DNA from 2 places in the Undibacterium sp. WLHG33 genome. Region 2 is predicted to be linked to the other one. Evidence: predicted binding sites of a transcription regulator. Region 2 holds the regulator's gene; the other holds the start of a gene.
The links. The regulator NrdR, encoded in region 2, represses ribonucleotide reductase genes. The targets are predictions, from matches to a motif close to CACNANATNTNGTG.
Positions count from the first base shown of each region.

Region 1 (7,810 bases), 810 kb from region 2:
ATCTGAGCAATGCGGAACCAGAGGTGATGTCGCATGTATCAGAGCAGGGGCCGGTCTCTTTTCTGATTGGCTCTTCATCCGGTATGCAGGAGGTGCGTGCGCAAATTGCCCGTCTGGCACGTAGCATGGCACCGGTTATCATTACCGGAGAATCCGGCAGCGGTAAAGAGCTGGCAGCGCGTGAGATCCACATATCGAGTTCACGAGCCGGTAAGCCATTCATCGCAGTCAATTGCGGTGCGATTCCCGAAACGCTGATGGAAGCGGAATTTTTTGGCTACCGCAAGGGGGCTTTTACCGGCGCGGCCGATGATCGTGAAGGATTTTTTCAGGCGGCGAATGGCGGCACGCTGATGCTTGACGAAGTCGCCGATTTACCGCTGGCGATGCAGGTGAAGTTGTTGAGGGCAATACAGGAGCGCCGTATCCGTAAAGTCGGCGCGACGCTGGAGGAGTCCGTGGACGTCAGAATTATCAGCGCAACTCATCAGAATCTGAGTAACTGCGTTAATGAAGGACGATTCCGGCAGGATTTGTATTACCGCTTAAACGTCATTGAGCTGCACTTGCCGCCGTTGCGTGAGCGGCTTGAAGACATTGCTGATTTATCTCTGGCGATATTGGGTAAGCTCGCTGGTGGTCAGGTCACGTTATCGCCGGCCGCATTGCAAGCCTTGTGTACGTATGACTTCCCCGGCAATGTCCGCGAACTGGAAAACATTCTGGAGCGTGCTCTTGCTTTTGCCAATGATGGCTGTATTCAGGTGGCCGACCTCGCTTTACGTCATCATAAAAAATCAGTAACTGAACCGGTTACTGGTGAGACTGGCCATTCTGAACGCGTGATTAGCGACATCGTTCCTGCGCAAGACGACAACGTTTTTTTACCGCCGTTACTTCCTTGTTCTTTGCCAGAATATCTGGAAAGAATTGAACGTGAAATGATAATAAGGGCGCTGGAGCAGACCAGGCACAACCGGACGCAGGCTGCCGAGTTGCTCGGCGTCAGCTTCAGGCAGCTACGTTACCAGATACAGAAACTGAAAATCCAGGATTAATTTTCCGCATACTGATTCTGCGCTGGATTGTTGTTTCGTGGGGGAAGTCGCGCATGCGTTTCCCCCGGATTTTGCTTCTGCCTTTTAATCGGATCCTGCTTCTTTTGTCTGATCCTGCCGATGAAAAACAGACAAATAAATATCCTGTTCTCAGTGTGGCTATTTTCCGTTAGTACTCACTTACCCAGTTTGCTGCAGTTTTCTGATCATCTGCGAAAGTCAATCGCCTGCACAAAAAAATTTACTGAAAAATGAACAGATAAAGCGGTTGCGCACCTTAGCATCGGGCACTAGAATTAGGGCTATAAATTATTTGTGCACTATATATAGTAGTTTTTCTTGTTTTGCCTTTCTTGCTTCACCTTCCCCGATTTAGCAGCAATTGATTTGAAAATGAAGAAATAACACGGCCTTTTTCCGTGTAAAAGCTAGTTTGTAATAAGGCGCAACATTCAGTTAACCCGAGCGTGGTCATGATCTGACTGAGATCATGAAGCGACTCACGATATCACCGACTCTGGAGGTTCAATGCACTCTTCAATGGAAACATCAACGCCATCTCATTCCGACCTAAGCTCTGTAGGCGCTAACGCCGTTCAGACAGGAGCCAGCACCGGATACAGCGAGCACAGGGTCATTCGCCGGAATGGTGCAGTAGTTGGTTTTGAGCCGCAAAAAATTGCGATTGCGATGACAAAGGCTTTTCTTGCCGTCAACGGTGGTCAGGGGGCCGCATCTGCCCGTATCCGTGAACTCGTTGAACAACTGACGGCGACTGTTGTTGCGGCATTACTGCGCAGACAGCCAACCGGTGGCACGTTTCACATTGAAGATATTCAGGATCAGGTTGAGCTGGCACTGATGCGCTCCGGTGAGCATGATGTTGCCCGTGCCTATGTGCTGTATCGCGCGAAGCATCAGGAAGAGCGCCGCCTGCAGCGTGAAGCACAGCAAGCTTCTCAGGCAAAACTGCCGAAAATTCATGTGGTCATTGATGGCGAAAAAGTGATCCTTGATATTGAAAAAGTCCGCACCCTGATTACTGCTGCCTGTGTCGGTCTGGACAAACTGGTGGATGCTGAAGCAATTCTGACCGAAACACTGAAGAACCTGTACGACGGTGTGCCTGTCGAGGAATTACATAAATCAGCAATTCTGGCAGCGCGGGCGTTGATGGAAAAAGAACCTGCTTACAGTCAGGTAACTTCCCGTTTGTTGTTGCATACAGTACGTAAAGAAGTATTCGGTAAGGAGGTCGCTCAGCAGGATGCGGCAGCTGAATATATTACTTATTTTCCGCAATTTATCCAGAAAGGTATCGCGGCGGAATTGCTGGATACCAAATTAGGGGAATTTGATCTGGAGCGCCTGGCTAAAGCCTTGGTTGCTGAACGTGATTTGCAATTCAGTTATATCGGTTTGCAAACTTTGTATGACCGCTATTTCCTGCACGTCCGGGGCACCCGTATCGAAATGCCGCAGGCTTTCTACATGCGTGTGGCAATGGGGCTGGCGCTGCAAGAAAAAGACCGTAACGCCCGTGCGATCGAGTTCTACCATCTGTTGTCGAGTTTTGATTTCATGAGTTCGACACCGACGCTGTTTAATTCAGGCACACAGCGTTCGCAGTTATCGTCGTGCTATCTGACGACTGTTTCTGATGATCTGGCCGGTATTTATGATGCACTCAAAGAAAACGCCTTGCTGGCGAAATATGCAGGTGGTCTTGGGAATGACTGGACTCCGGTACGTTCGCTCGGCGCGCATATCAAAGGCACGAATGGCAAATCTCAGGGCGTGGTGCCGTTCCTGAAAGTGGTTAACGATACTGCGGTTGCGGTCAATCAGGGTGGTAAGCGTAAAGGTGCTGTCTGTGCTTACCTCGAAACCTGGCATATGGATATTGAGGAGTTCCTCGATCTGCGTAAGAACACTGGTGATGATCGTCGTCGCACGCATGACATGAATACAGCCAACTGGATTCCGGATCTGTTCATGAAGCGCGTGATGGAAAAAGGCGAATGGACCCTGTTCTCACCATCGGACGTACCGGATCTGCACGATAAATTTGGTAAAGCATTTGAAAGCGCTTATCTTGCTTACGAAGCGAAAGCTGCTTCCGGAGAGATTGAATTATCTAAAAAAGTGCCTGCGCTCGACTTATGGCGCAAGATGCTGTCCATGCTGTTTGAAACAGGTCACCCGTGGATCACATTCAAAGATCCTTGCAATATCCGTAGCCCGCAGCAACATGTGGGTGTAGTGCACTCATCGAATCTGTGTACTGAGATCACACTTAATACCAATGAGAGTGAGATCGCCGTATGTAATCTGGGTTCCGTCAATCTGCCAGCACATATGAAGAACGGCAAACTGGATCACGTCAAACTGCAAAAGACTATCCGTACTGCGATGCGTATGCTGGATAACGTGATTGATATTAACTACTACGCTGTACAGAAAGCGCGCGACTCTAATCTGCGTCACCGTCCGGTCGGCATGGGTATTATGGGCTTCCAGGATTGCCTGCACATGATGCGTGTTCCTTATGCATCGAATGAAGCGGTGCAGTTTGCCGATACCTCTATGGAAGCCGTTTGCTATTACGCTTACTTGGCGTCGACAGAACTGGCGGAGGAGCGCGGTGCCTATAGTTCATACAAAGGCTCGCTGTGGGATCGTGGCATTCTGCCTCAGGACTCATTGAAGCTGCTGGCAGAAGAGCGTGGCGGTTATCTGGAAGCAGATTTTAGCGAAACCATGGATTGGACCATCGTTCGCAACCGCATTAAGCAATTCGGTATGCGCAATTCCAACTGCGTCGCGATCGCGCCGACGGCAACAATTTCTAACATCATCGGTGTCTCAGCGTGTATTGAGCCGACCTATCAGAATCTGTATGTGAAGTCGAATTTGTCCGGTGAGTTCACAGAGATTAATGAGCATCTGGTGCGCGACCTGAAATTGCGCGGCTTGTGGGATGAGGTGATGATCGCCGACCTCAAATATTTCGATGGTAGTCTGGCTCGCATTGATCGCATTCCTCAGGATTTGCGTGAATTGTATGCGACTGCATTTGAGATCAGCCCATCATGGTTGGTTGAGGCTGCTGCGCGTCGTCAGAAATGGATAGATCAGGCGCAATCCCTGAATATCTACATGGCAGGCGCATCCGGTAAAAAACTCGATGAGACCTACAAGCTGGCCTGGTTGCGTGGTCTGAAAACGACTTATTACCTGCGTACGATAGGTGCGACGCATACAGAAAAATCGACATCGAAAACCGGTGCGTTGAATGCGGTTGCGGTGGATGGCGGTGCGGGTGCGTTCAGCGCAGCACCGGTTGCGGCAGTGCCGGCAGTCGCTCCTGAAGCAGACGGTGCAGCTTGCTACCTTCGTCCAGGTGACCCCGGTTTTGAAGAGTGCGAAGCTTGTCAGTAATGATGTCGGCGTTCCGATGGGAGCGGAAGTATTAACCAACTGAGCTGCAAGCGAACGGTGTGAGACGTCCATCGTTCGCCCTATGCTACACATGTGTGTCGAGGCATAAAAAGCAGTGTTACTTTGTAAGGAATGAAAATGTTATCTTGGGATGATGAACCCTCGCCAGCTGCAGCAACGCCATCAGCCGTGCGCCCGGTAGGCAATGATACACAGGTAGGTTTGCAATTGCAGGAAGTTGCGCTGAACCCGGCACTGGTAAAAAAAGCCGGAGCTGCGAGCGCAGAAGATATGGCGCGTCGCGTCAATGCTGCAGACAAACGGATTATCAATGGCCAGACTGACGTGAACCAGCTGGTGCCGTTCAAGTATAAGTGGGCGTGGGATAAATATCTGGCTGGCTGCGCGAATCACTGGATGCCGCAGGAAATCAATATGCAACGCGATATTGAATTGTGGAAAAATCCGAACGGACTGACGGATGACGAACGTCGCCTGGTGACACGTAATCTCGGGTTTTTCGTGACTGCAGATTCTCTGGCTGCAAACAATATTGTGCTGGGTACTTATCGTCACATCACCGCGCCGGAATGCCGTCAGTACCTGTTGCGTCAGGCATTTGAAGAAGCGATTCACACACATGCGTACCAGTACATCGTTGAATCACTGGGCTTGGATGAAGGCGAAATTTTTAATGCTTATAACGAAATCGAATCGATCCGTGACAAAGATCAGTTTCTGATTCCATTCATCGATGTGTTGACGAATCCTGAATTTAAAACAGGCACCACTGAAGCGGATCAGACTTTGCTGCGTTCACTGATTGTATTTGCTTGTCTGATGGAAGGCTTGTTCTTCTACGTCGGTTTCACACAGATTCTGGCGTTAGGGCGTCAGAATAAAATGATGGGCGCGGCAGAACAGTATCAATACATTTTGCGTGATGAATCGATGCACTGCAACTTCGGTATCGATCTGATCAACACAATTAAAATGGAAAACCCGCATTTGTGGACCGCAGAATTCAGAGACGAAATTAAATCGTTGTTTTTGCGCGCGGTGGAGTTGGAATATCGCTACGCAGAGGATACAATGCCGCGTGGAGTGCTTGGATTAAATGCGCCGATGTTCAAAGGATATTTGCGCTTCATTGCAAATCGCAGAGCACAGCAAATTGGTCTTGATGTTTTGTTCCCTCAGGAAGAAAATCCTTTCCCATGGATGAGCGAAATGATAGACCTGAAAAAAGAGCGCAATTTTTTTGAGACGCGCGTGATTGAGTATCAAACCGGGGGAGCCCTCAATTGGGAGTAGCTGCTGAATATAGCGCCCCGGCTTCCTGAAAAAGGAATACTCACGGTTTGCACGAGATGTAAAACTCGAGAGGCCTCACCAAACTGAATGGACAGTCACAGATTAAATTACTTGTACTGTTAGTGCCGCAATACCTGGCCATGTCGGGTATTGCGGTTTTTGGCTTTGTATCTTGAGTTCTTGAATATTATTGACATACGCAATGTGCGGGTGTTTCAGATTGACCGCATCAGACGGTGATCGCAGAGTAAAAAATTATGGCTGAAGTGCTGCATCACATTGAGGGCATGCAGCAGTTCAGCCGGTGCCGAATTCATTAGCGCAAACATCGTTTATGTTTGTGCCCATGAATAATCCGCTTGAAAGGATAGAGCGGATTTAATTTTTATCCGATTTTTTCCATCTCTATCGAAGGAGAAACAAAATGGCAACAGCACCAAAAGCGGCAGCGGCCGATTCCGCCTCTGCGAAAAAGACAACAGCAAAAAAAGCTGTTGTTAAAAAAGTAGCAGCGAAGCCAGCAGCAAAAGCAGCGGCGAAACCAGCAGCTAAACCAGCAGCGAAGAAAGCTGTCGCTAAAGTTGCAGCAAAACCAGCAGCGAAAAAAGTAGCGGCGAAGCCAGCAGCAAAAGCAGCGGCGAAACCAGCAGCGAAGAAAGCTGTCGCTAAAGTAGCAGCAAAACCAGCAGCGAAAAAAGTAGCAGCGAAGCCAGCGGCAAAAGCAGCGGCGAAACCAGCAGCGAAGAAAGCTGTTGCTAAAGTAGCAGCAAAACCAGCAGCGAAAAAAGTAGCAGCGAAGCCAGCGGCAAAAGCAGCGGCGAAACCAGCAGCGAAGAAAGCTGTCGCTAAAGTAGCAGCAAAACCAGCAGCGAAAAAAGTAGCAGCGAAACCAGCAGCGAAGAAAGCCGTCGCTAAAGTAGCAGCAAAACCAGCAGCGAAAAAAGTAGCGGCAAAGCCAGCAGCAAAAGCAGCGGCGAAACCAGCAGCGAAGAAAGCTGTCGCTAAAGTAGCAGCAAAACCAGCAGCGAAAAAAGTAGCAGCGAAGCCAGCGGCGAAAGCAGCGGCGAAACCAGCCGCGAAAAAAGTTGCAGTGAAAAAGGCAGCTCCAGCTAAGCCAGCGACTCCTGATGCAAAAACAGTCGTCAGCCCTAATGCTGCGTGGCCTTTCCCAACTGGCAATCGTCCGGCGTAATCCGGTACTGCTTGGTCGCCTGATTTTATTCAGGCACAATACCCACTATGTGATGATTCACTTGGTGGGTTTTTTTTTGAGGATAACTCGTGTTGCATGGAATTTTTACTCTCGTCATCGATATCGTGACTGGCTTATTTGCCGGATTTTTGCTGTTGCGTTTCTGGATGCAAGTGCAGCGGGTCCGCCCGCCTGCAGGTCTGGCGCAGGCTATTTTTCAGATGACAGACTGGCTGGTGCATCCAATACGTCGTGTCATACCGGGATATCGTGGCTATGACTGGGCAACGATGGTTGGTGTTTTTCTGACTGCGCTGTTATCAATGGTGCTGGACTTCTGGTTGTTATCTGAGGTTTCAATCACCACGATTGTGTTACTCATGGTGTTTCGCGTGTTGCAGTGGATACTGTACGGTCTGATGGCCTTACTGGTACTTGAAGCAATTTTCAGCTGGGTGAATCCTCATGCACCGCTGGCCCCCTTCGTCCGAGCGTTGAATGAACCTTTGTTATCCCCTTTCCGTAAGGTATTGCCTTCGTCGGGTAGCCTGGATTTCTCTCCTTTGCTGGTGTTGATTTTATTGCAGATACTGAGCAGGGTACTTAATGAAGTGATGCCGCGCCTGTTGATGCTGTAACGCTATTGACTTACTTTTCCGGGCAGGCGGTCGATTGGCGGATGACCAGTTGTGATCTCAGCATTTCGCGTCGCAGTGGCAGGGCAGGATTGGTAATTCTGGCGACCAGAACCTGCGCAGTGAGTTGCCCTATATCGTGTTTGGGCTGAGCGATGGTTGTCAATGGC
Region 1 covers NZ_CP186697.1:1,152,193-1,160,002, reverse strand. The annotation lists gene ACOTSW_RS05270 (sigma-54-dependent transcriptional regulator) at 1-1,058, shown strand, start outside; gene ACOTSW_RS05265 (ribonucleoside-diphosphate reductase subunit alpha) at 1,587-4,499, shown strand; gene ACOTSW_RS05260 (ribonucleotide-diphosphate reductase subunit beta) at 4,638-5,813, shown strand; gene ACOTSW_RS05255 (histone) at 6,238-7,005, shown strand; gene ACOTSW_RS05250 (YggT family protein) at 7,095-7,643, shown strand; gene ACOTSW_RS05245 (LacI family DNA-binding transcriptional regulator) at 7,654-7,810, opposite strand, start outside.
Region 1: the regulator NrdR is predicted to act here: its motif matches at 1,377-1,390, upstream of ACOTSW_RS05265 (ribonucleoside-diphosphate reductase subunit alpha).

Region 2 (7,810 bases):
CCCCCCAGTATTATTTCAGCAAAAATCCGCTTAAACGAGGTTGCGCTTGATATTCAACGGACCAAAGCCCTGGCAGGTCGGCATCATCTCGATATAGTTGATATTGACATGCGCCGGCAAAGTGGCGATCCAGTATGCCGTTTCAGCGATATCAACCGCGGTCAATGGCACCGTGCCTTCATAGACTTTCGCGGCGGCATCATCGTTGCCACGGAAACGTACATTCGAAAATTCCGTCCCGCCACATAAGCCCGGTGCAATATTCGTGGTACGCACGCCGGTACCCGCCATATCTGCCCGCAGATTTTTGGTGAACTGATCGACAAAGGCTTTTGTCGCGCCGTATACATTGCCGCCCGGATACGGGGTCGAGCCGGCGATGGAGCCGATATTGATGATCATGCCGCTGTTACGTGCCACCATATCCGGCAGAATCGCCCGCGTGACTGTGACCAGACCTTTGGTGTTGGTGTCTATCATGGTTTCCCACTCTTCCTGCGACGCCAGATGGGCGGGTTCGGTTCCCAATGCCAGACCGGCATTATTGATCAGCACATCGATCGTTTTCCAGTCCGCAGGCAAATCCGCCAGCGCCTGCAGTATCGACGACTTTTGCGTCACATCCATCGTCACTGGTAATAACTTGTCGCCCAGTTCTGCATGTAAAACAGACAGACGTTCGAGCCGGCGGGCGGCGGCGATGACCCGATGACCTTCGCGTACAAATTTACGCGCCATTTCCTCACCAAAACCTGAGCTTGCACCTGTAATTAATACGATCATGCTGAAATCCTTTATGCCATTGAATAAAAAATGCGCTTGTCTGCCGTGTGTACTGTCGTTGAAAACAAATATCTGTCAGTTATCTATTTTAAGTGCTTTTGTGCTGCAGGTCAGGGCATACGCGTGCTCAGGCAATCGAAAGCGCCCGTTTTTTAGCAAAATAACCATGCCTTTGATCTGCGGATGAGTGGCTTGCCCATTCAGAGCGCATCACGTAAAATCTCAGCACCATTTTGTCTCACGTGACTGGCGAAATTGTGGTTGATCCTGATACAGGCAACGGCAAAAGATGGAGATCCATCGGGAAGCGTGAGATGTCGGGGTTGTTATGTAACTTAACCCCAGCCGTGCGCCTGGGTAGCCTGATGGTAAAAGTAGTGAGGCTGCCTCTCTTCGTCCGCGTCAGACTGACACCTCGCTGAAGACAATCACCAATCCCGTTTGTTTAACTCGTTACTCACTTGTTCGACTCACCCTCACGATAATCAGGAAAACCATGTTTGCAAAAAACCATACGCTCGCCAATATCGATCCCGAATTGTTCGCGACGATACAATTAGAAAATCAGCGTCAGGAAGATCACATTGAGCTGATCGCATCTGAAAACTACACTTCGCCAGCCGTGATGGAAGCACAAGGCTCACAGCTGACCAACAAATATGCCGAAGGCTATCCTGGCAAACGTTACTACGGCGGTTGCGAACACGTCGATGTCGTCGAGCAACTGGCGATTGACCGCCTGAAACAACTGTTCGGCTGCAACTTCGCCAACGTGCAACCAAATTCAGGCTCACAAGCCAATCAGGGCGTATTTTTTGCCTTGTTAAATCCAGGCGACACCATCATGGGCATGAGCCTCGCTGAAGGTGGCCACCTGACGCACGGCATGCCGCTGAATATGTCGGGTAAATGGTTCAATGTTGTGTCTTACGGCCTGAATGCACAGGAAGACATCGATTACGATGCAATGGAAAAGCTGGCGCGCGAAACCAAACCAAAACTGATCATCGCCGGTGCTTCTGCATTTGCACTGCGTATTGATTTTGAACGTTTCGGCAAAATCGCCAAAGAAGTCGGCGCGTATTTCATGGTCGATATGGCACACTATGCGGGCCTGATCGCCGCTGGCATGTATCCGAATCCGGTGCCGTTTGCTGACGTCGTCACTTCCACCACGCATAAGAGCCTGCGCGGTCCACGCGGCGGTATCATCCTGAGCAATGACGAAACCATCGCCAAGAAAATCAATTCCGCTATTTTCCCTGGTATTCAGGGTGGCCCGCTGATGCATGTGATCGCTGGTAAAGCCGTGGCGTTCAAAGAAGCGCTGTCACCAGAGTTCAAAGAATATCAGCAACAAGTGATTAAAAATGCTGCTGCGCTGGCAAAGACACTGACAGAACGCGGTCTGCGCATCGTTTCCGGTCATACTGAATCTCATGTGATGCTGGTGGATCTGCGTCCTAAAGGTCTGACAGGTAAAGAAGCAGAAGCGATTCTCGGCACTGCGCACATGACCTGCAACAAAAACGGTATCCCTAACGATCCGCAAAAACCGATGATCACTTCCGGTATCCGCCTTGGCAGCCCGGCATTCACTACCCGCGGCTTCAAAGAAGCGGAAGCAATCAAAGTCGGTCATCTGATTGCTGACGTACTCGATAATCCACATGATGCGGCTACCATAGAACGCGTTAAAGCAGAAGTGAAAAAACTGACCAGCGCTTTCCCTGTGTACGCGAAGTAATTTCTGCTCGTCATTAAAACGCCACTCTGCTGAGTGGCGTTTTTTTAATTTGCGCTGCCTGACAGCGCAGCTCAACCACTACGGCTCTATTCATGAAATGTCCTTACTGCCACCATCCTGATACTCAGGTCGTCGATACCCGCGTTTCCGAAGAAGGCAATGTTATCCGTCGTCGTCGTCGCTGCGCACATTGCGATAAGCGTTTCACCACATATGAACGGGTGGAACTGGTGATGCCCGTCATCGTCAAGAAAAATGGCAGCCGTACCGAATATGAATCAAATAAGCTGCGCGCCAGCTTTATGCTTGCGCTGCGCAAACGCCCGGTTTCCGCAGAAGCGATCGACAGCGCGATTCAGCGCATAGAAGAGAAACTACTCTCCAGCGGCGAACGGGAAATCATGTCCGTTCATCTGGGCGAGCTGGTCATGCATGAATTAAAACGCCTCGATAAAATCGCCTATATCCGTTTTGCGTCTGTCTACAAGAGTTTTAAAGACATCTCTGAATTCGCTGAAGCGATACAGGAAGTGAATGTCGATAACAGAACTGCCAAGAAATAAAAAAATACATGGAACACATGAACACCGCCGGCTGGCTGGTCGCCGCCTTTGCTGTGCTGATCACCGGTATCTCCAAATCCGGGCTGGGTGGTGCATTGGGCGGCCTGGCTGTCCCATTTCTTTCGCTGTGGATTTCACCGCGTGACGCTGCAGCGGTCATGCTGCCTATCCTGATCGCGATGGATATGGTCGGCATCCGCGCCTGGAGTGGCAAAGCCGACTGGCGCGATCTGAAAGTGCTGATACCGGGTGCCATTGTCGGCATTGTGCTGGGGACGCTGGCCTTTGGCGTCATGTCTGACCGGCTGGTCAAAGGAATGATAGGGCTGATCGCCGTCGGCTTCACGCTCGACCGGCTGTTGCGTCATCGCGGTCAGGCAACAACAGAACAACGTCCGCCACGCATGTTCGGCTGGTTCAGCGGCATCGGCGCCGGCTTTACCAGCACCCTGGCGCATGCGGGCGGGCCACCGGTGATGATTTACCTGCTGTCATGGCGGCAGCCACGGGAAACCTTTGTCGCGACCACAGTCTTTTTCTTTTCCGTCATCAATCTGGCGAAGCTGCCTTTTTACATCGCGCTCGGCCTGTTCAGCATCGACACACTGAAGATGTCGGCGATACTACTGCCGCTGGTGCCTGCCGGCGTGTGGATAGGTATGCGATTACTGACACGCATACCGGAGCGTCCGTTTTATCTGTTCGCAACCGCCGCACTCGGGCTATCCGGCGTCAAACTATTGTGGGATGGATTGATGGCGTAGTCCGGCGTCTTCTGAGCCCGGCAGCTCCCTCTTCTGTCTGATTTTTTTCGGCCCGGAAACCGGCTTGCGCCAATCCCGTCGCAAGAATTAGCGCTGAGACTGACACAGTCAACAGCAAAAAATCCTGATGCTTTCTTAATATCGGCTGTGGTACGCTGGACGAATGAACAAACTCACCGCCCTCCTGCAGCGATCACATTCTCCGTTAAAGGATAGTTTTTCCGTCCTCTTACTGCTGGCATCCGCCAGCGGCGTCAATGCGCTGATTGACCCTTATGTTTCGCTCACCAGCCAGTCCATGATCTATGTGCTGGCGGTGGTGATTGCGGCATACCGGTTGAGCTGGGTTTATTCGGTCAGCTGCGCGCTCGCTGCAGTCGCTGCGCTGAATTTCTTTTTTGTACCACCGCGCTGGACCTTTCGCATCGATCAGTCGGAACATTTGATTGCGCTGATCACGATGATGGTACTGGCCCTGGTGATCCATCATCTGACATCCGGTTTACGCCGCGAAACCGAGATCGCGCATCTGAACGAGCAACGCGCACGCCAGTTACAACATCTGGCGGTGCAACTCGCCGCATGCAAGACCGCCGAAGATATTTCAGCGCTGGGGCAACAAGCATTCGACGCGTCGTTTGCCGGACCGAATCTGCTGTGCCTGAACGATGCCAGCGGCAACTTACACTGCCGCGATGAGCTGCCCGCGACCATCCGTGATGGCATGGTGTGCTGCATGAAAGAAGGCAGCGTGATCGGCGCTGGCACCAACCGTTGGTCTGATCTGGATGCGTGGTATTTACCCATAGGCGATCAACACCCGCACGGGCAAATGCTGGGCGCCGTGTGCATACAAGCCGTTGCGCGCGATGACAGCAGCGGCCGTCAGCATGCCGAAGCGCTTTGTACGATACTGGCGCAGGCGCTCTTGCGTTTGCGGCTGAACGCCAGCATTCTGGCCGCGCAACGCGAAACAGAGCGCCAGCAATTACAGGGCATATTTTTAGCGGCGGTCTCGCATGATTTGCGAACACCCTTAGCCGTCGTCGTTGGTGCCGCATCCGCGCTGCAACTTCAGCATGCCAAACTCAGCACAGCCGAACAAGAACACCTGCTCGACAGCATCATCAAAGAAGCCGGATATTTATCAGCGCTGACAGAAAACACCCTGCAACTGGTGCGCCTGGAAAACACGCCGCAATCACTGGTGCGGGATTGGGAATCCATAGAAGAAATCATCGGCAGCGTACTGGCACGGGTGCGCCAACATGACACAAACAAACGCATTCAGCTTCAGCTTCCGAAAGGCCTGCCATTGGTCAGAGTCGATCCGGTGTTGATTTCGCAACTGCTGGCAAATTTGCTGGAAAACGCCCTGAAATATACCGATGGCGACATACAACTGCACGTCAGCGTTCAGGGCGCACAAGGTTCTGATGAACACAATGCCGATCAGCATCAGCAATGGATGTGGATCTCGGTGAAAGACAGCGGCAAAGGCATACCGGCACACGAACAACTCAGTATTTTTGAACCCTATGTGCGTGGCGATCACACCGATCGCAGCAGCCAGCGCGGCTCAGGACTCGGGCTCGCCGTCTGCAAAGCCATCGCAACCGTGCATGGCGGCAATCTGGTGCTGAACCAACCGCAGGAAGGCGGCAGCGAATTCAGTTTGCAGTTACCGCTGGATGCACAGCCCCCCATCGTCGCAGGAGAGCTGTCATGAGCATCCGTGTGTTAGTGGTGGAAGACGACAAAGAGATACGCTCACTGATACAGGCGTCGTTGTCTGTCGAAGGTTTTACCGTGCAGACCGCTGTCTCTATCAGCGAAGCCAGCGCCATCTTAAAACACGCGCTGCCAGACGTCGTCGTGCTGGATCTGGGCCTGCCCGATGGCAATGGCGCAGACCTGGTACGCCATGTGCGCAAGCAAAGCAATCTGCCGATTCTGATCGTTTCAGCCAGACATCAGGAAACCGAAAAAATTGCCCTGCTGGATGCCGGTGCAGACGATTATCTGACCAAGCCATTCAGCGTCGGCGAAATGCTGGCGCGCATCCGGGTCGCCTTGCGCCACCGGGGCACCAACGTGCCCGCCGCCACGACCGAGTACACGCTGGATGGCTTACACATCGATCTGAGCACCCGCCTTGTCGAACGCCACGGTGAGGTTCTGCATCTGACCAAAACCGAATTCAGCTTACTCGCACGTCTGGTGCGCAGCAGCGGCAAAGTCGTCACACACCGCCAGCTGCTGGTCGATGTCTGGGGCGAAGAATTCATCGACCACACGCATTACCTGCGACTCTACATGGCACAGCTGCGCGCAAAAATCGAAGACAACCCGACCGAACCCCGCTACCTGCTGACAGAAACCGGCGTCGGCTATCGCCTGGCCGCCATCTAGCGCCGGCATTGCTGGCTGACGCAACCTTTCCCAGTACATCTAGATACTCCAACACGTCGCTAGCCTATTTTTCAAAGTCGATGTAACCTCATCGGCACCTAAGTAAATTATTAAACTATGACCTCACAAGCATATGATCGAGTTTTGATAGAAGATCGTACATACGGCTCTCGTAACTACCCGCTCGAGTCACTTAGCCCCACATGGGAAGAAATACTCTTGCCATGTGCGACTCGTCCTATCTTCCCTATTCGCACCACATCATGCAGACGCGGATACGTAGCGACATGGCTAGTTGAGGATAGAAAGCTATTCCTTGTTGAAGTTGCTCAGGAATGTAATCCCCTCGGCAAAACTGAAGCTGCGAATATGCTAGCTTCGTTTGGGGTAGAACGTGTGCCTGCCAGTTGGTACACAGGGTATCTACACTGTCCCGCTGGAAAGTATTTGCCAGAAAAATCCAAGATTTATTCACCATACTATGAACAATGGCGAGTTCTAAGTTTCGTGAACGGTATTCTGGTAGAAGACAATTTGCTTAAGCAGGAACTTGTGTTTCCGAGAGAAACTTAACCTACTAGGTTACGATGATTCCATCGATATAGTCTGCTGGTTATGCTGATTTCGATGGCCTGAATAATCAATGAAAACCGAGAATCTTATTGTTCAAAGTTGAAATTTACAAACACTTCTTTTAAAAATATTGAGGTACTACGATGGCACTGTCTTCAGACATCAAGGAAACTAAAGCCAACTTGCTGTTGGCCGCGATGAAAAATTATATTTTTGAGTTGAGCGCCAAAAATTTTAGTGACCCTTACGACGACGATGCACTATCTTTGGTGATAGAAACATGGCATGCCGCACTGAAGGATTTCCACAAGAGTGCAATAGAATCAAAAGTAAAACGTAATTCAATAATTGGCTCAATCGAGAATCTTCCTGATTTAGAAAATATCATTAAATTTTCAGACCTCATGATTTCTGGTGATGCCTTGTACCTAATGCACTGCGCCTTGGTGAACGAAAATCGAAAGTCATTAGAGTTTCCACCAGTGAATTTCGAGGACATGGAAGGACATAAGGAAAAGTGGCTCAAGAAGCAGGAACTTGAACTTGAAGAGTGGTACAAAAGTAAACGTGAACAAGAGGAAGTTCAACGACTCTCATACGAAGAAAGAGAAGCTATTCGTTCGAGCTTTTATCGTGATCAATGGTTTCAATTAAAAAATAGAGCCATCAGGATGCAAAACGAACAGCTTGTCGAAAATAATCACCAGAAATAGTTCACCAAAGAGGACTTAAAATCAACGACACTTTGGAAAGACAAATAAAGAACAGGATGCCGAAAAAAGCTTGTACAACCGAGTTTAAAGAAATAGCCGTCAAACGTATAACTGTGGAAACAACATTAAAAGAATCTGGCCGCATGAAATTTACCTAATGGCGAACTAATTACCGAGGAAAGCTCATGTTTGTCCGATACGTGCGACTTCAGTTGAAAAGTGCAACAAGGGAATGGTTAATTTTTCAATGCTACG
Region 2 covers NZ_CP186697.1:1,966,105-1,973,914, reverse strand. The annotation lists gene ACOTSW_RS09060 (SDR family NAD(P)-dependent oxidoreductase) at 31-783, opposite strand; ZMP/ZTP riboswitch at 1,016-1,149, shown strand; gene glyA (serine hydroxymethyltransferase) at 1,280-2,530, shown strand; gene nrdR (transcriptional regulator NrdR) at 2,623-3,093, shown strand; gene ACOTSW_RS09045 (sulfite exporter TauE/SafE family protein) at 3,102-3,857, shown strand; gene ACOTSW_RS09040 (DUF4118 domain-containing protein) at 4,021-5,586, shown strand; gene ACOTSW_RS09035 (response regulator) at 5,583-6,269, shown strand; gene ACOTSW_RS09030 (hypothetical protein) at 6,986-7,555, shown strand.